DNA from 2 places in the Fusibacter fontis genome. Region 1 is predicted to be linked to the other one. Evidence: predicted binding sites of a transcription regulator. Region 1 holds the regulator's gene; the other holds the start of a gene.

Region 1 (10,377 bases):
TTAAACACATTAAAATTACAAACAAGGCAGTGGATTGCACAAACACTTACGTATCATTTTGATGAAAATTCAGCCTATTTTTTAAAGGCGTTGATTTTAGGCGATAAGTCAGAGTACGATCGTTATAACGATCTAAAAAACCTTGGGCTTGCGCATATTTTTGCAATCTCAGGCTTACATTTTGGTATTTTGTACCAAATAACAAGAAAAATCATCCCAATTCATAATGAAAAAATCCGCGCAGCAATCATAGTCTGTCTAATGGGATTTTTACTGCTCATTGTAGGAGGCGCATATTCAGCACAACGCGCTTTTTACATGATTGTCTATTCCGAAGTTTGCCTTCTATTAAGGCGAAAAGGGGATAGTTATACAAACATTTCAGTCTCGTTGCTCCTTATTTTGTTAACACAGCCATACGCGGTTCTATCAACAAGCATGCAATTATCGTATTATGCTTATATTTGCGTCAGTATTCTATATAAAAAACTATTTAAAACGCCACTCAAAGTATCTATTTTAGAGTCTCTTCGATTTTCATTTGTCATTCAGGTGCTTTTATTGCCTTCAGCGCTTTATTATTTTAGTAAAACCAATGCGTATGGGTTTATTGCAAACTTATTGATAGTGCCCTTAATTGGAATGTTGTTGCCATTGTCGTTTTTACTTTTACTTGTACAGTTGAGTTCGATTCCGTTTATTCCAACTTTAATAAAGGGCGTCATCACTGGATTTATTGATACCTTTAATTGGTTGAGTGGGATTTTACCGCTGGATATTGCCTATTTTGAATGGTTTAAATCAAAACATTTTATTGTTCTAATCATCGCTTTGGTTCTAATGGGATGTCAGATGATTTTTTGGAGGTTATATCAAAATAGACGAGCATTTTTTAAATTGATTCTATCTTCAGTGCTGATCGTTTGTATGATTGGCACGAAACAACAACTTGAAATATCATTTATTGATGTTAAACATGGTGATTTAAACTTGATTCAATTTGAAAACATGGTGATCTTAATTGACACAGGAGACGGCAAGCTATCTGTTAACGACTTGCTGCGGAGCAGGGGAATCCATTCAATTGACTTGCTTGTATTGACACATGCTCATGCAGATCATATTGGGGGATATTATGATTTAATAGCTCAAATGCCTATAAAAAAAACGCTTGTTAATCCGTCTACAGCTTCGGCTTTAATTACAGAGCATCCTGAAGTAAAACCGTTACTAACGGTTATTGATACTGCTTATGTTTATAAAAATACTGAATTTTCCTTTTACGTATCGCCCATGCAAGGTGAAAATTATTTAGATGATCCAAATGAAGATGCCATCGCCTGTTATTTAAACTATCAATCTTTATCCGGTATCTTTTTAGCGGATATGAGTCATGAAATGGTGGATGCGTGCTTTGTTTACTATCAAACTCATATTTCTAATAATCCGGAGAATTCTTTTGATTTTATTAAAGCGTCTCATCATGGTTCAAAAACTGGGTTTTCAAAACAGTTTTATTTGCAAAATAAGTCAGCAAAGGTTATGATTCCATGTGGAACTAAATTTCATATGCCCAATATACAATTTGAAAACTTATTAATTGAAGAGAACATCCAGTACTATACCACCTATGAAGATGGTGAAATTAAGTTAACATACGGAAACAATCGCATTATAACCAACACATATTTGGAGGAAATCAATGGATTTTAAATCATTTTACAAACAACTGACAGATGGAAAATTAAGTGCATTGACACTTATTAGTGGAGATGAAATTTATCTCATAGATAATCTCATTAAATACATTACTGAAAACTTTTTGATGCCTGCCTATTCAGATTTTAATTTAACCTTTGTTGAATCAAACACGGATATGGATCAAGTGCTTCAAACAGGAATCACATTGCCGTTTTTTGATTCTAGACGGCTCATCATCTTTAACAAAACTGGATTTTTAAAATCTGCTAAAGAGGAACAAGAAGAGAAACTTTTACAGTTTCTCAAAAATATTCCAGAATATACGACCCTTATTTTTTATGAAAATGATGTGGATAAACGCAAAAAACTCTATAAATACTTGAGCAAAGAAGCGGAACAAGTGGTGGTAGAACGATTAACGAGACCAGAACTCAACAAGTGGATTCTCAAGAAATTTGCATCGTATCAAAAAGAAATTTCCCAACATGCGCTTAATTATCTCATTGAGATGCTCAACTATTTAGAACCTGAAGCCAATAAAAATCTATATGATGTTGACAATGCGATTAGAATGCTTGCGGGGAATTCGATTGCAATAGATGAAAAATTAATCAATCAATATATTGAAGTTCCCATTGAGCACAATATTTTTAAAATGATGGATGCCATTAGTTCTAGACAGATGCTTGAAGCCATCAAAATACTGAACTATTTTGTTTCAAATGGCGAGCCTGAGATTAAAATATTCTTTTTAATTAGCCAACAGTTTAGAAATATGTATAAGTGTAAAATCTTATTAAATGAAGGGCATACGAGTCAAACTATCGCAGCCAAACTAGATATACATCCATTTGTAGCAAAGAAAGCGGGGAGTTTTTCTACACAATTCAGTGAAAAACAGCTCTTAGCGATTTTGGATATATTAGAACAAACAGATTTATTAATGAAATCGAGTGGGGTTGATGCACTTGTTTTAATAGAAAAGGCACTATACCAAATTAGTATAGTGCCCAAATAGAACAGGTTCCAAAAAAGGACGAAAGCGTACTTAACTTGTACGCTTTTTTAATATTTGATCAAATATTAAATTAACACGGTCATTTATCGGGGATTTCTCAATCAGAAATAGTTAAACGATTATTCAGCCGCAGCGTTTAATCTTTTTCTTAATCTTGAAATTTTTCTTGATGCAGCGTTTTTGTGATATAAACCACTTGCAGCGCTTTGAGCCATTCTTTTTTCATAGTAATTGAATTTTTCTGTAGCTGCATTTAAATCACCAGTTTCTAAAGCTTCTAAAAATCTTTTTTCAGCAGTTTTGATTGCTGATTTTCTAGATTTGTTAAGAGCAGTTTTCTTGTTGATGACACTGATTCTCTTTTTTGCTGATTTGATATTTGCCATGTGTTTTCACCTCCCCGAAGTTTTTCAACAGGATTATTTTATCACGTGAGACTTGATAGTGCAAGTTTTTTTATCACGAAACCAATATTAATTATTTGAGATACGTACTCTCATATGTTATAATTGATAGGTTAGTAAAATAGCTTATAGTTGATACGTTCAAAAATATCATATATTTGTATATTAATCAATAGATAACCCGAAAATAGAGGAGGCATTCAAATGTCTAGTGAACGTCAAAAGTACATTAGAAATTTTTCAATCATTGCACACATCGATCACGGAAAGTCCACGTTAGCGGATAGACTCATAGAAAAAACAGGCTTGTTAACTCAGAGAGAAATGAAAGATCAGATCTTAGATAGTATGGATCTTGAAAGAGAACGTGGCATTACCATTAAACTGAATTCAACGCGACTTGTTTACAAAGCTAAAGACGGACATGAGTATTTGCTGAATCTGATTGACACCCCTGGTCACGTCGACTTCACTTACGAAGTTTCGAGATCACTTGCTGCCTGCGAAGGCGCATTACTCGTTGTAGATGCAACTCAAGGCGTTGAAGCACAAACATTAGCGAATGTGCATTTAGCGGATGAGCAAGGACTTGCCATAGTCCCTGTGCTCAATAAAATAGACTTACCAAGTTCTAGACCGGAAGAAGTCATCGCTGAAATTGAAGATGTAATCGGTATACTCGCTGAAGATGCGCCTCGTATATCTGCAAAAGAAGGTTTAAACATAGAAGATGTTCTTGAAAAAATTGTAGCAGATGTTCCGCCTCCAACGGGAGACGAAGATGCGCCTTTAAAAGCTCTTATTTTCGATTCATACTATGATAGTTACAAAGGTGCAGTTGCCTATGTAAGAATCGTAGAAGGTTCTGTTAAAAAGGGTGATAAGATTCTGATGATGGCAACAGGGAAGAAATTTGACGTTGTTGAAGTGGGAATCAGTGTTCCAGGACCTTTTCCAGTTGATGAATTACGCGCAGGTGATGTTGGATACATTACTGCTAGCATAAAAAATGTGAAGGATTGTCGAGTGGGCGATACGGTAACTTCAAGTATTGTACCGACTTCTGAAGCATTACCAGGTTATAAAAAAGCGACACCTATGGTTTATTGCGGAATCTATCCTGCAGAAGGTCAAAGCTATGATGAAATTCGAGATGCACTTGAAAAATTACAACTCAACGACGCTGCTTTATCGTTTGAACCTGAAACATCTGTTGCTTTAGGGTTCGGATTTAGATGTGGTTTCTTAGGACTCCTTCATCTTGAAATCATTGAGCAGAGAATTGATCGAGAATTTGATTTGGATATTATTGCAACTGCACCAAGCGTTATTTATCGCGTGACGAAAAATGATGGTGAAGTCTTGATGATTCAGAATCCAACGAACTTGCCTCCGGTTACTGAGATTCAAATGATGGAAGAACCTATCGTAAAAGCCAATATCATCGTACCAAATGAGTATGTGGGGAACATCATGGAACTTTGCCAATCGAGAAGAGGCGATATGATTCACATGGATTATTTAGATCCAAAACGTGTAGTTTTACATTATGAACTCCCACTAAATGAGGTGATTTATGACTTCTTTGATGCACTTAAATCAAAAACACGAGGTTATGGATCGCTTGATTATGAATTCTTAGAATATCGCCAATCAGATTTAGTAAAAATGGATATATTATTAAATAAAGAATTGATCGATGCATTTTCTATGATTGTTCATAAATCCAAAGCGGAATCAAGAGGTCGTGTGATTTGCGAACGTCTAAAAGATGTTATTCCACGTCAAATGTTTGTCATTCCAATTCAAGCTGCAATTGGGTCAAAAGTAGTCGCTCGTGAAACTATTAGCGCCCTTAGAAAAGATGTACTTGCAAAATGTTATGGCGGCGATATTTCACGTAAGAAAAAATTATTAGAAAAACAAAAAGAAGGTAAGAAGAAAATGCGCCAGTTAGGTAATGTTGAAGTTCCTCAACAAGCATTTTTAACAGTCCTTAAATTCGAAGAAAATTAACAATAATGGCTGTATCAATGCGACATACCATTGTGATTCTATAGGATTCACATTGAATGCCCTTGAAACAGCCTTTTCTTTCATTTAGAATGAGGAATTGGGTTTGAGAGATTGACTCCAGAATTTTTTAGTCCAGTTGGAATTCAATTTACTTTTTCTAAATTTAAATATCATTTCAGGAGGAGCTATGATTCAACTACTTAATAGTTCAGCACACGACGAATCGAACGAAATCGGATTATATATTCACGTGCCATTTTGTGTGAGTAAATGTGATTATTGCGATTTTATATCGGTTCAAATAGGTAAGCAACAATCAAACGATTTGATCAAACGATATTTTGATGCATTAAATAATGAAGTTAAACTGTATCATCCAATATTAAAATCAAGAGAAATTAAGACGATATATTTTGGCGGCGGAACACCGAGTTCTGTTGATAGTCGATTTATTTGCGATTTCTTACTGTCGCTACGCAAACATTGTGACATTCAATCAGATGCAGAAATTACGATAGAGGTAAATCCTGGCACACTAACTGAAGAAAAACTTGACGACTACATTGCTGCAGGAATCAATCGATTCAGTATGGGATTGCAGTCAACTAATAATACAATACTAAAAGATATTGGAAGAATTCATACTGTTGAGGATTTTCTGAATACGTATCAAATGATTCGTGATAAAGGCATAGAGAATATCAGTATTGACCTCATGTTTGGACTACCTGGACAAACTGTTAAGGACATTAAAGAAACCATTCAATTGGTAAAACGCATAAACCCGCCACATGTTTCGGCGTATAGCTTGAAAATTGAAGAGGGGACACCTTTATATAAAAAATCAATCGCCAAAGACTTTGAGGCACTAGATGAAACGCTTGAAAGAAAGCTGTATCATGAAATGATCAAGGGATTACAACGAATTGGAATCTTTCAGTATGAACTTTCAAATTTTTCAAAACCTCAATTTGAATCTAGACATAATTTAATCTATTGGCAAAACAAACCCTACCTTGGTATTGGTGTATCTGCACACTCAAAATTGAACTGTGTACGGTTTGGAAATACACGTAATTTGACTGAATATCTCACTCAAATTGAATCCAAACAATTTCCAGTTGATGAAAAAGAGGTCATCGATTCACATGAAGATTTGTTTGAAACCATTATGTTGGGTCTTCGTTTAAATAAAGGCATCTCCATAGAAGCAATCGAAAAACAATACGGAATTCAATTTCGTACTTTCTTTGATGAAGCGCTAAAAAAATGCTTAACGCAGTCCTTGATACGAATCGATAACGGCACCATTCACCTGACGCCATATGGACGTGATGTTGCAAATCAGGTCTTTCTAGAATTCATGATTTAAATTGAAATCATAAATAGGCTGTTTCATTCCAGAATTTTAAAAAAATGTAAATAGAGTATTAACATTCAAATTCAAACTTGACAAACGAATGGCCTAGAAGTATATTATTAATAGAATTAGCACTCGATATTAATGAGTGCTAACAAAGAAGGTGAATCATATGATATCTGATAGACAGCTTAAGATATTGGAAGCAATTATTAGCGACTTTATTGATACAGCCCAACCAGTAGGTTCAAGAACAATCTCCAAGAAATATCCATTAGGTATCAGCTCTGCGACAATTCGCAATGAAATGGCGGATTTAGAAGAATTAGGATATCTTATGCAACCACATACATCAGCTGGTAGGGTACCTTCGGATTTAGGGTATAGACTATACGTCGATTCACTTATTCGAGACAATAGCATCCCTTCTAGGGATAAAGAAATCATTCAATCTTTATTATTGAACAAAATTATTGAAGCGAGTGATCTTGCAAAACAAGCCGTAAAATTGCTATCAGATTTTACAAAATTAGTAGCGGTGGTTTCTATTCCACGTTTTAACAAGTGTAAGCTTGCAAACTTAAAATTAATTAAAGTTTCAGATTCTCGAGTTTTATTAATTTTAGTCACAGATACTGGCATTGTTAAAAATATTCAGTTAGGTCTATCAAACACCGAACAATTTATATTAGATAAAATTTCGGATACGATGTTAGATCATTTGATGGGTGAAACTATTGAAAATATTGACGTAAGATCAATATTAAAGATTAAAGAAAAATTAAGTGCATTTGGAAACATCGTAGATTACTTAATTCCTATACTTCGAGATGCATTAAAGAGCTTAAATGGAAGTGAATATTACATGGATGGAATTTCACATTTACTATCCACATATGAGTTTTCGGAAACAGAAAAAGCAAGAGGTATATTTGATTATCTCAATAATCAGCAAGCCATTGAAACGCTTGTTGAATCCATTCCAGAAAACAAATTAACCATTAAAATTGGAAATGAAATTGGTGTCGAAATGCTAGAAGATTGTAGCATCGTCGCCTCTTCATATAAAGTAGACGGCAACAGCGCTGGACGAATTCTGATAATCGGCCCTAAACGGATGGATTATGGAACTGTTGTATCTACAGTGAATTACATTAGCAATACATTATCCGATGTATTTTCTGGCATTTACTTATAATAGTGATGCTTGTAATTGAAAGGAGCGATATTGTTGAGTGTTAAAAAAACAAATTCAGCGAAAAAAAATGAGGATAAGATGACTAAGAAAAAACACATCACAGAAGAAATCCCTTCTGAAAACGAAACAAAAGAAACTGCAGTAGGTGATGAAACTACTGAATCTTCTGCAAATCCAGAAGTGGACGCAGATCCAGTGTTATCTCTCAAACAAGAAATCGAAGCTTTAAATGATAAGTATTTGAGAATTAACGCAGAATACCAAAACTATAGAAAACGCGTTGAAAAAGAAAAAAGTGATATTTTCAAATTTGGTAACGAAAAAATTCTATCGGAGTTATTACCTGTCATGGATAACTTTGAAAGAGCTTTGGCTGTTAGTGATATTGAAAATTCAGATAGCAAAGTTTTAGATGGTATTAAGATGATTAAGAAAAATCTTGATGAATTTTTCGAAAGAAATGGCATTAAAAAAATCGAAGCAGTCAATCAACCATTTGATCCAGTTAAGCACCACGCAGTTATGACAGTGGAAGCTGAAGAGGGACAAAGTGAAGTTGTCATTGAAGTGTTTCAAGACGGTTATGTGTTAAATGACAAAGTAATCAGACCAAGTATGGTCAAAGTTGCAAATTAATTATAGGTTGAGATAAGGAGGCTATTAAAATGGCAAAAATAATTGGTATTGACTTAGGAACAACAAACTCATGTGTTTCTGTATTAGAAGGTGGAGAAGCTGTAGTAATTCCAAATGCAGAAGGTAACAGAACCACACCATCAATCGTTGCATTTACAAAAAATGGCGAAAGACTTGTTGGTGAAACGGCAAAAAGACAAGCAATTACAAATCCAGATAGAACAATTAGTTCTATTAAAAGAGAAATGGGTACAGATCACAAGGTGAAAATTGATGAGAAATCATATTCTCCTCAAGAAATTTCAGCGATGATTTTACAAAAATTAAAAGCAGATGCTGAAAGTTATTTAGGTGAAACTGTAACAGAAGCAGTTATTACAGTTCCTGCATACTTTACAGATGCTCAAAGACAAGCGACAAAAGACGCTGGTAAAATTGCTGGTTTAGAAGTAAAACGTATCATCAATGAACCAACTGCTGCATCGTTATCTTATGGATTAGACAAAACTGACAAACAACATAAAATCATGGTATTTGACCTTGGTGGTGGTACATTTGACGTATCAATTCTTGAAATTGGCGATGGTGTTTTCGAAGTATTAGCAACAAACGGAAACAACCATTTAGGTGGAGATGACTTTGATAAAATCGTTATGGATCACTTAGCAGATACATTTAAAAGCGAGCACGGCGTTGATTTAAGACAAGATAGAATGGCGCTTCAAAGATTAAAAGAAGCAGCTGAAAAAGCGAAAAAAGAACTGTCTTCAACGCAATCAACAAATGTAAATTTACCATTCATCACAGCAACAGCTGAAGGTCCACTTCATTTAAATATCGATGTAACACGTGCAAAATTTGATCAATTGACTAAATCATTAGTAGATGCAACGATGGAACCTACTAAAAAAGCATTAAAAGATGCTGGTTTAGATCCATCTGAAATCGAACAAGTCATTTTAGTTGGTGGTTCTACGCGTATCCCTGCAGTTCAAGATGCTGTTAAGAAATTTGTAGGAAAAGAACCACATAAAGGCGTTAACCCTGATGAATGTGTTGCCTTAGGTGCAGCTATTCAAGGTGGTGTGTTATCTGGAGATGTAAAAGATGTTCTTTTACTTGACGTTACACCACTTTCACTTGGTATCGAAACACTTGGTGGCGTATTTACAAAATTAATTGAAAGAAATACAACAATTCCAACTAAGAAAAGTCAAGTATTCTCGACTGCTGCTGATAATCAAACAGCTGTTGATATTCACGTATTGCAAGGTGAGCGTCAAATGGCAAACGACAATACAAGCATGGGAAGATTCCAACTTGACGGTATTCCACCAGCAAGAAGAGGCGTACCACAAGTTGAAGTGACATTTGATATCGATGCAAATGGTATTGTAAATGTAAGTGCAAAAGATTTAGGAACTGGAAAATCACAACACATTACTATCACATCTTCTACAAACCTCTCAGAAGCTGAAATTGAAAGAAAAGTAAAAGAAGCTGAATTACATGCTGAAGAAGATAAAAAACGTAAAGAATTGATCGAAGAACGCAATAAAGCAGACAACATGATCTATGAAGTTGAAAAATCAATGTCTGATTTAGGCGAACAAATTTCTGATTCTGAAAAAGAAGAAGTAAATGCAAAAATCGCAGCATTGAGAACATCTATGGCGACTGAAGATATTGAAACTATGAAAAAAGACTTTGAAGCACTTACAAATGCGTTCCAACCAATTGCTCAAAAAATCTACGCAAAAGAGCAAGCATCTGCTGGACAAACTCCAGGCAATGATCAAGAACCAGTTGACGAAGCAGATTATGAAGTGGTAGACTAAATTTTAGACTATGAGTTTTAAATGAGGGCATCTTAGGATGCCCTTCATAAATAGGAAAGGCGGTATACTACGTGAGTAACAAAGCTGATTATTATGAGTTGCTCGGCGTTGAAAGAAACGCAGATGAAAACGAACTCAAAAAAGCTTACAGAAAACTGGCAATGAAATACCATCCTGACCGAAATCCTGATAACAAAGAAGCTGAG
Region 2 (10,377 bases), 140 kb from region 1:
TATGATGGAAAAGCTCATAAACTGGAGCATGTCACTTTTGAGATTCCCAATAAAGATGATGGTACTGAAGATTACATGAAAACATGGCGATTTACATCAAGTGATGGCAGATTTGAAGCGGTTTTTAACCCCATTCTTGATAGAAAATCCTTCACATCACTTAAGATTATCTCGAGCGATCAGCATCAAGTATTTGGCTATTTCACAGGAACTGCGATTTTAGATGATGGTACGAAAGTGCACCTGAATGATTTTTTAGGTTTCGCAGAAAAAGTAAAAAATAAATGGTAATACGAAAGCATGCCACTTGATAAGAGTGACATGCTTTTTTATTGAATGAGTGAGTCAATCAACCAATTGATCAACCAACCAATTGATCAACCAATCAATTCATCAACCAATCAATTTATCAACCAATCAATTTATCAACGGTTCAATCGATGTATCGTTAATAGGAAATGTGCGAATTTGAATGTTAATTAAATAACAAGATAATCGGGTAAATTTAAATCATAAAAACAGTCGAATTATATCGTTTTTGATAATTATATTACACAAATGAAATGGGTTGAAAGCATTCTAGAGATGGAACTCAATTTATCCCACGTTAACGAGCTAAGTATTACATGTTTGAAATATTTGCATGATATGTATGTCGTTTAATTATTAATCAATTGTAATGAAAAGGGTTGTTTGTACAATTACATTGTGATATTATTAACAACATAAGAGGTGGCCAACTTCAAAAAATGATACAACATGGAGGCTATTTATGGTAAACGATCAACAATCATTAAAATCACAAATTGAATTAACTAAAAAAGCACAGCAAAAATATGCGACATTTACACAAGTACAAGTAGATGAAATTTTTAGACAAGCGGCAATTGCTGCGAACAATTCTAGGATTACTCTTGCAAAGATGGCACATGAAGAAACTGGCATGGGAATTGTTGAAGATAAAGTGATTAAGAATCATTTTGCTTCTGAATATATTTACAACAAATATAAAGATGAAAAAACATGTGGTGTGATTGAAGAAGATGCTGCGTTTGGCCTTTGTAAAATTGCAGAGCCAATTGGCGTCATTTCAGCCGTTATTCCAACGACGAATCCAACTTCTACCGCTATATTCAAGATCTTATTAGCATTAAAAACGAGAAATGGAATTATTTTATCGCCACATCCAAGAGCGAAAAAATCAACCGTTTATACCGCAAAATTAATTCTCGATGCAGCTGTAAAAGCAGGTGCACCAAGTGATATTATCAGTTGGATAGATGAACCTTCAGTTGAGTTATCTCAACTCGTAATGGCAGAGTCGGATTTGATCTTAGCAACTGGTGGTCCAGGAATGGTTAAAGCGGCGTACTCATCAGGAAAACCTGCCATTGGTGTAGGTGCAGGAAATACACCAGCAATTATTGATGAAACGGCACATATCAAGATGGCGGTGAATTCCATCTTATTGTCAAAGAGTTTTGATAATGGTGTGATCTGCGCGTCAGAGCAATCGGTGATAGTAGTGGAATCCATTTACAAAGAAGTTAAACAAGAATTTATTAAGCGCGGTGGATACGTACTTTCAAAATCGGAAGCGGATAAACTTCGTAAGGTGATATTAATTGACGGAAAATTAAATGCGAAAATCGTCGGACAATCTGCGCAGACGATTGCAAATATGGCTGGAGTTCAAGTTCCGGAAGCAACTAAAGTGCTGATAGGTGAAGTGAATTCACTTGAAATATCAGAAGCGTTTGCTCATGAAAAACTGTCACCAATTTTAGCCATGTACAGCGCAAAAAACTTTGAGGAAGCGCTTCAAAAAGCAGATGCGCTTGTTAAATTGGGTGGATTTGGACATACTTCCGTGCTTTATACAGATCAAGTTAAAAATCAAGATCGCATTCAACAATTTGGTCAAATGATGAAAACGGGTAGAACCATTATCAATATGCCATCTTCTCAAGGTGCGATTGGGGATATCTATAATTTTAAACTAGCGCCTTCATTAACGCTTGGTTGTGGCTCATGGGGAGGAAACTCAATCTCTGAAAACGTTGGAGTGAAACATCTTCTGAATATTAAGAACGTTGCTGAGAGGAGAGAGAATATGCTTTGGTTTAGAGTGCCTGAAAAGATTTATTTTAAATATGGCTCACTGGGAGTTGCACTTCCAGAGTTAAAAACAATGGGTAAAAAACGCGTCTTCATAGTGACAGATCACATGCTATATAAATTAGGATTTGTTGGACATGTTACGAGTCAATTGGATTTATTAGGAATTGATTATAAAGTTTTCTTCGATGTCGAACCGGATCCAACATTAGCAACTGCGTATAAAGGTGCACAAGAGATGCAACAGTTTGAACCCGATACTATTTTGGCATTAGGTGGTGGTTCTCCTATGGATGCGGCGAAAATTATGTGGGTTCTTTACGAACACCCTGAAGTGCGTTTTGAAGATTTAGCGATGCGATTTATGGATATTCGAAAAAGAGTGTATCCATTCCCAACTTTACGAAATAAAGCGATTATGGTATCTGTACCAACTTCAGCAGGTACAGGCTCTGAAGTAACGCCTTTTGCAGTAATAACCGATGAAAAAACGGGTCAAAAATATCCACTTGCAGATTATGCACTCACTCCAGATATGGCAATAGTGGATGCTGAACTTATGATGTCCATGCCAAAATCACTTACTGCAGCTTCAGGAATAGATGCTTTAACACATGCAATTGAGGCTTATGTTTCAGTACTTGCATCTGAATTTACAAATGGTATGGCACTTGAAGCCATTCGATTAATATTTAAATATCTCCCAATTGCATATCATGAAGGCGCAGAGAATATTAAAGCAAGAGAAAAAATGGCACATGCATCCACTATGGCAGGCATGGCATTTGCAAATGCATTCTTAGGGGTATGTCACTCTATGGCGCACAAACTCGGCGCGACACATCATATTCCACATGGAGTTGCCAATGGTCTTCTCATCGAATCCGTTATTCGATACAATGCGGTGGATAATCCTAGAAAACAAGCGGCATTCCCTCAATATAAATATCCAAATGCAAAATGGCGATATGCAACAATCTCAGATTATCTTGGCTTAGGTGGTCAAACTGACGATGAAAAAGTCGAAAATCTCATTAACGCAATCCATGCATTGAAAGTTAAAATTGAGTTACCATTAAGTATTAAAGAATGTGGCGTAAATGATACCAAATTCTTTGAAAGTTTAGAAAAAATGTCAATGGAAGCATTTGACGACCAGTGCACAGGTGCTAATCCTAGATACCCACTCATGGAAGAGATCAAAGCCCTTTATATAGAAAACTTTGATCAAAAAGCTAAGTGATCTCCCCACAATTTCGCTTAGGTTTGATTCAAACCCTGTCAAAAAAATATCCCCTTATCTGACGTGATAGGGGGATATTTTTATTTTCATGGAAGAGCTAATTTGAATTAAATTTGATGAAAAAAATAACTGAAAAAAATGACTGAAAATAATAAGTGAATATAATTGAACAGAATGAATGTGACTAAATTGAATAACCAAATGTATGATGAATACTTTCGATGAGATCAATCACATCTTTCACGTAGGAATCGTGGACACACAGATAAACCGTTTTTTGACTCCTTACAGCTGAGATTAAACCTATAAAATATCCATCTCCCAACAGTTCAATTTTTCCAACTTCATCGATAAAAATTTCGTCTATTTCATTTGATAATGATAGATTAGAGATGAGTGTATTGGCATAATTAAAGGCATCTTTACAAAAAATAAATCGATCGTGAAGGTAGTATTCATTAAAATGGACTTCCAATCCTCGATCTATTTCATCTGAAAATTGACCAATTAATTGCTCGCGTGAAATAACAGGCTCAAGAATATCCTGATTATTTTTTAAATGCATGATTTCAGACATATGACTTGCATCACAAGCTAACAAAATGCGTCGATTGTTTGTGATGTTACGGAGGGCATATCCTATGGCAACTTCATTCATCATGATTTTTTCACTAATAAAGCCACCGATGCGATTTGCAATCTTTTTCTTTTCACAACAAATAGAAGTGAGTCTTCGTGTTTTACCGGCATTATAGCCACCCGTTATCATATAAATCATAGGCTACCTCTTTTCAGTTTTATGTCTTTACATACTTACCCAAACAGGGCGGCTTTAATTAAAAACATGCTGAGTAGGTGCGCTCAAGTAGAATCTAAGATCATTTGAATATGACTCTTGATAAATGTGTAAATTGATTGTAAATAATATGTGTTTTGATTGACATTAAAAATGCAGAAAACTATAATGAAGCTAAGAATTAGCACTCTCGCTTGCCGAGTGCTAATTTGTGGAATTGAACGAAACTAGATAGATAAGGAGTGAGACTATGAATGCGGATAAAATGACAAAAAAAACGATTGAAAGTATTGAAACAGCACAAAAAATGGCGATCAAGTACAATCATTCACAAATAGATATCATTCATTTACACTATGGATTGTTAGAAGATGAAAATGGTTTAATCTCAAATGTTTTACAAGGAAATGGCATTGACATCAAGTCGTATCGACAAGATGTATTGAACATCATCGAAAAAATGTCAAGAGTGTATTCAGATCAAAATGAGGTTTTTGCATCTCGGCGATTAAATAAAGTTCTGATTGATGCTGAAGATGAAGCTAAAAAATTGAATGACGACTTTATGAGTGTTGAACATCTCTATTTGGCACTTATAAATAATGTCAGTGGCGATGAAAAACAAATATTAAATCATTATAAAATAGACCGTCAGTTGTTTTTACAAGGACTTGCAAAAATTAGGGAAAACAAACGTGTCACGTCGCAAAATCCAGAAGACGCCTATCAAGTACTCGAAAAATATGGTCGCGATCTAGTTGAAATGGCTAAAAAAGGAAAACTTGATCCAGTTATTGGAAGGGACGAAGAGATTCGCCGTGCGATTAGGATTTTATCGCGAAGAACAAAAAATAATCCGGTTCTTATTGGAGACCCAGGCGTCGGCAAAACAGCAGTCATTGAAGGTCTTGCGCAACGAATTTTAGCTGGAGATGTCCCAGAAGGATTAAAAGATAAGACCATCTATGCACTGGATATGGGGGCTTTAATAGCGGGTGCGAAGTTTAGAGGTGAATTTGAAGAGCGACTGAAGTCAGTTTTAGATGAAGTGAGTCAATCAGATGGAAAGATTATCTTATTCATCGACGAACTACACAATATTGTTGGTGCTGGGAAAACAGAAGGTGCAATGGACGCAGGCAATTTATTAAAACCGATGCTTGCAAGAGGTGAATTAAGACTGATTGGTGCGACGACAATAGATGAGTACCGTAAATATATTGAGAAGGATGCTGCACTTGAAAGACGTTTTCAACCTATTTTGGTGGGAGAACCGAGCATTGAAGATACAATAGCCATTTTAAGAGGCCTAAAGGAAAGATTTGAAATTCATCATGGCGTTCGAATTACGGATTCAGCGATTATTGCTGCGGCTCAATTATCAGAGCGATATATTTTGGATCGCTTTTTACCAGATAAAGCCATAGATTTAATGGATGAAGCGCTTTCTATGCTGAGAACTGAAATTGATTCTATGCCGCAAGAACTCGATCAACTCAATCGAAAAATCATGCAAAAAGAAATAGAAAAGCAAGCGATGAGCAAGGAGACAGATAAACACTCGATTCAAAGGTTGGAGAATTTAGAGCTAGAGATCACTGAGCTAAAAGAATCTCTACATGCGTTAAAAGCGAGATGGGAAGTTGAAAAGGCGTCAATAGACCGAGAGAAACACGTCAAAAAAGAAATTGAAGCAGTGAAATACAAAATTGATGAAGCAGAAAGACAGTATGATTTAGAAACGCTTGCACAACTCAAATATGGTGATTTAGTTAGACTGACAAACGAACTTGAGTCCATACAAAAAGAACATGAAAATGATAAAAATAATCAGTCTTTACTAAAAGAAGAAGTGACAGAAGACGAAATCTCAGAAATCGTTTCAAAATGGACGGGAATTCCAGTTCAAAAATTAATTGAAGCGGAGAGAGAGAAGCTATTAAACTTAGAAAATATACTTCATCAACGTGTGATTGGTCAAAATGAAGCGGTTCAGTATGTTAGTGATGCTGTAATTCGCGCCCGTTCAGGACTAAAAGATCCAAGTAAACCGATTGGTTCATTTGTATTCTTAGGACCGACAGGTGTTGGTAAAACTGAGTTAGCTAAAACTCTTGCTGAGGCTCTCTTTGATGACGAAAATAATTTGATACGAATTGATATGAGTGAGTATATGGAAAAATTTTCTGTATCGCGTCTCATTGGAGCGCCTCCAGGATATGTTGGATATGAACAAGGTGGGCAATTAACTGAAGCCGTGAGAAGAAAACCATACAGTGTCATTTTATTTGATGAAATTGAAAAAGCACATCCTGAAGTATTTAATGTTCTGCTGCAGCTTCTGGATGATGGTCGATTAACAGATGGCCAGGGAAGAGTGGTAGACTTTAAGAATACCGTGATTATTATGACTTCTAATATTGGAAGTTCCATTTTGCTAGATTATATGAGTCAAAGCGAAAATATGAGTCAAAACGGAAATATGAGTCAAAACGAATATGGACATGAAGATGCAAATGCACCGCAGATTCCTGAGTCTATTCGTGATGAAGTCATGGAGTTGATGCACCGATCCTTTAAACCAGAATTTCTAAATCGCTTAGATGAAGTTGTTTTGTTTACACCACTGACATTGGAAGCAATTGAGGGAATCGTGGACTTGACTATTCAATCTGTTCAAAAGCGATTGGATGATAAAAATATGGTCTTAATCATTTCCTCAGAAGCGAAAAAACAACTGGCTAATGATAGCTATTCGCCAGTTTTCGGCGCAAGACCAGTAAAACGCTTCATTCAAACAACTGTCGAAACTCGTTTAGCACGCGCTATTATTGCTGGAACTTTTGGAGATGGAGATGTGATTCATCTAGATGTAAAAGACGGACAGTATTATTTTAGTAAATAACAAAAAAACCGATAGAGTCGATGGATATTGAATCCATTACTCTATCGGTTTTTGTTTGATTCATGCTTACTTACCAAGATCTAGAACTTCCGCCGCCGCCACTGCTGCCGCCGCCACCACTGAAGCCACCAAATCCGCCACCTTTACCACCGCGTCCACTTCTTGCAGCGGTATAGATGATAAATCTTGTGAGTCGTCCACGATTGAGAATTAAATCTAGTAGAATGACAATAAATATGATAATTCCTATCAATACTTTGCCAATGGTGAGTTCTGAGTCTTCATCAGCAGAAGTTGATGTTTCTACGTAATAGTCATTTGAACTTTTCAAGTCGTCAGCGTCTATTTGGTATTCCGCATATACTTCTTCGGCGATTTTTAAGTAGGTACCTAGTATACCTTCATCATATTTTTTCTCTTTGAAATTGCCGATGAGGTAATTGTCTTGGATACGTCCTGTCTTAGAATCATTCAGGATACCTTCAAGTCCATAACCCACTTCAATTCTGCTTTCACGGTCGTCCATAGAAACAAGTAATAGGACGCCGTTATTTTTTTTGCTATCGCCAATTCCCCATTGCTTAAATAGTTTATAGGCATATGTTTCAATGTCTAACCCATCCAGTGAATCTACTGTTACAACGACGATCTGTGCCCCTGTTTGTTCAGCTAAAGGAGCAGCAGTTTGAACAATGGTGTTTTCCGTCTCGTCAGATAAAACATCTGCAAAATCGTTAACATAGAAATTTTTTGTTGGATCGGGGATACTTTCGCCAAATGTGATGCAACCACCCATTACAGTGATAAAAATCAGTAGAACGAGAGGAATTATTCGCTTATTCAATGGGATCACTCCTATTTTTTATTCGTTGTTAGTTACCAAAATCGACAGTTGGTACTTGTTCAGAACCTTCAGTAGCTTCAAAATATTTCGCATCTTCAAAACCTAGCATTTTTGCAAAGATAAACATTGGGAATGATTTAGCGACTTTATTATAGCTTTTTGCAGTTTCGTTGTATTCCATTCTCGCAACAGAAATTCTGTTTTCTGTGCCTGCTAATTCATCCGATAATTGGATAAAATTTTCATTTGCCTTTAAGTCTGGATAATTTTCAGATATTGCGAGTAATCTTCCCAATGCACTATTTAACGCTGCATCAGCCTCTGCTTTATCCGTCATGTTTGATGCACCCATCATTGCTGAACGTGCTTCCGCAATGCCAGTGAAAATTTCTTCTTCATGTGCAGCATATGCTTTTACAGTTTCAACAAGGTTTGGAATCAAGTCATTTCTTCTTTGAAGTTGGTTATCTATTTGACTTTCTGCGCTTTTTACTTCTTCATTCAATGTGACGAGTTTGTTGTATTTGGATATAACGGTTCCAAATAATAACGCGACAACTAATCCAATTACTAATAATACGACTAAACCTTTTTTCATTATGACACCTCATTATAAATTTGATTTTGTACTTAAATGGATATAATGTCATATCAACAATTAAGTGACAGGTTAATTATAATTGAAAAAAATTAAAAAAACATTAATAAATAGCGTAAAAGATGTTAAAAAAAGGGTATATTTATAAAAATTCTTATGTTGGAGGCAGGATATGAAAAAAACAATTAAAATTGGAATTTTCGTATTAATCGTGTTACTATTTATTGGATTTTTTTATTATTTATTAGAGTATAAAGAGACGCATCATATTGATAATAAGGAATTCCCTATATCTGAGGCATCCTATTCAACGGATGAAAATGATGGGTTACTTGATATACTGAAATCAAGACTCGCACAAGAGCCTTTTAACATAGTGGTGACATTGATTTTCTTTATGGCGATCTTTCACTCGTTATCCGTCAATTTTTTCAATAAAAAGGCGCATGAGTTTGAAGAACGATTTGAGCATTTAAAAGCAGAAGGAAAAGTTGATAAAAATTCGAAACCGATGATTTCGACCATTTTTCACTTTTTAGGTGAAGTGGAGGTCGTATTCGGATTGTGGTCGGTTCTTTTAGGGGTATTGTGTTCTATTTACTACGATTGGCATACATTTGTTGAATATGTAAATTCACTTTCTTATCGTGAGCCTATTTTTATTATTATCATCATGATCATTGCCTCTAGTCGTCCAATTCTTAAATTGTTTGAAATCATCTTGTGGCGTATTGTGAAAATATTTAAAGGAACGTTGCAGTCTTGGTGGATTTCGATATTAATTCTATCTGCATTTTTAAGTTCGTTTATTACGGGACCTGCTGCAATGACCATTTGCGCGTTATTGCTGCTGGATAAATTCTATGTACTTAAACCTTCAAAGGGATTTAAATATGCGACGCTTGCGCTCTTATTTGTGAATATTTCTGTTGGGGGTGCGATGACGAACTTCGCTTCACCACCAGTTTTGATGGTGGTCGATGTTTGGGATTGGGACATGGGTTTTATGATGATGACATTTGGATGGAAGTCCATCATAGCAATCGTGATTAGCACCATTTCTTACTATATTTTATTTAGAAAAGAATTTGCAATTTTAGAAAAACCACATCAAGACTTACAGTACAAAAAATACATTCAAAAGCGTTTTATCAGTCAAAAAGAACTTGAAATTCTATTTGAAGATTTAGAACAAAATGTGGATAAAAGAATGGGATATTCAACTGAACTTCGAGCATTTTCTGGCATCCTAAAAGACAGTTTAAAAGAAATTGCAAAAAGAAAGTTGACAAAGACCGAAATTGAAGAATATGATGTGAACAATGCAATAGAAGAAAAATTTGAAAGTATCGTCAATAAGCAATTTAGAAGAACTATTCCAGGACTATTGCCTGTAGAGGAAAGGGATCATTATGAAGACCCCGATTGGGATCAAAGAGAAGATCACGTACCATTTTGGATTATGATCGTCCATGTTTTGTTTATGCTTTGGACGATTATGAATGCACATGAAACCATCTTTTTTATTACAGGTTTTCTATTTTATCTCGGTTTTTATCAAATAACCTCATTTTATCAAAATAGAATTGAATTTAGACCGGCTTTGATGGTTGGTTTCTTCTTGGCAGGATTAGTGGTACATGGAACGCTGCAGTCGTGGTGGATTGCGCCTATACTTGGTAATTTACCGGCACTTGGACTTAACTTGGCTTCGATTATATTGACTTCATTTAATGATAATGCTGCAATCACTTATCTAAGTACTTTAGTACCAAATTTTCCGGACGTGTTAAAATATGCCGTTGTCAGTGGTGCGATTACAGGTGGTGGTTTAACAATTATCGCAAACTCACCCAACCCAATCGGACAATCA

What was found. Region 1 encodes HrcA, which represses chaperone genes, less so after heat shock. Its sites were predicted from a motif close to TGTTAGCACTCNNNNNNNNNGAGTGCTAACA; they were not measured.
Region 2: a site for HrcA is predicted at 4,337-4,367, ahead of clpB (ATP-dependent chaperone ClpB). Genes of this name have one in related genera too.

Annotation. Positions count from the first base shown of each region.
Region 1 covers NZ_AP042445.1:779,597-789,973, reverse strand. Annotated here, with positions in the region: gene ACZ41W_RS03530 (ComEC/Rec2 family competence protein) at 1-1,713, shown strand, start outside; gene holA (DNA polymerase III subunit delta) at 1,703-2,719, shown strand; gene rpsT (30S ribosomal protein S20) at 2,839-3,105, opposite strand; gene lepA (translation elongation factor 4) at 3,328-5,139, shown strand; gene hemW (radical SAM family heme chaperone HemW) at 5,327-6,511, shown strand; gene hrcA (heat-inducible transcriptional repressor HrcA) at 6,672-7,697, shown strand; gene grpE (nucleotide exchange factor GrpE) at 7,776-8,333, shown strand; gene dnaK (molecular chaperone DnaK) at 8,363-10,171, shown strand; gene dnaJ (molecular chaperone DnaJ) at 10,243-10,377, shown strand, end outside.
Region 2 covers NZ_AP042445.1:918,168-928,544, reverse strand. Annotated here, with positions in the region: gene ACZ41W_RS04150 (DUF2804 domain-containing protein) at 1-291, shown strand, start outside; gene adhE (bifunctional acetaldehyde-CoA/alcohol dehydrogenase) at 773-3,361, shown strand; gene ACZ41W_RS04140 (hypothetical protein) at 3,546-4,139, opposite strand; gene clpB (ATP-dependent chaperone ClpB) at 4,408-7,062, shown strand; gene ACZ41W_RS04130 (TPM domain-containing protein) at 7,133-7,906, opposite strand; gene ACZ41W_RS04125 (LemA family protein) at 7,935-8,504, opposite strand; gene ACZ41W_RS04120 (SLC13 family permease) at 8,677-10,377, shown strand, end outside.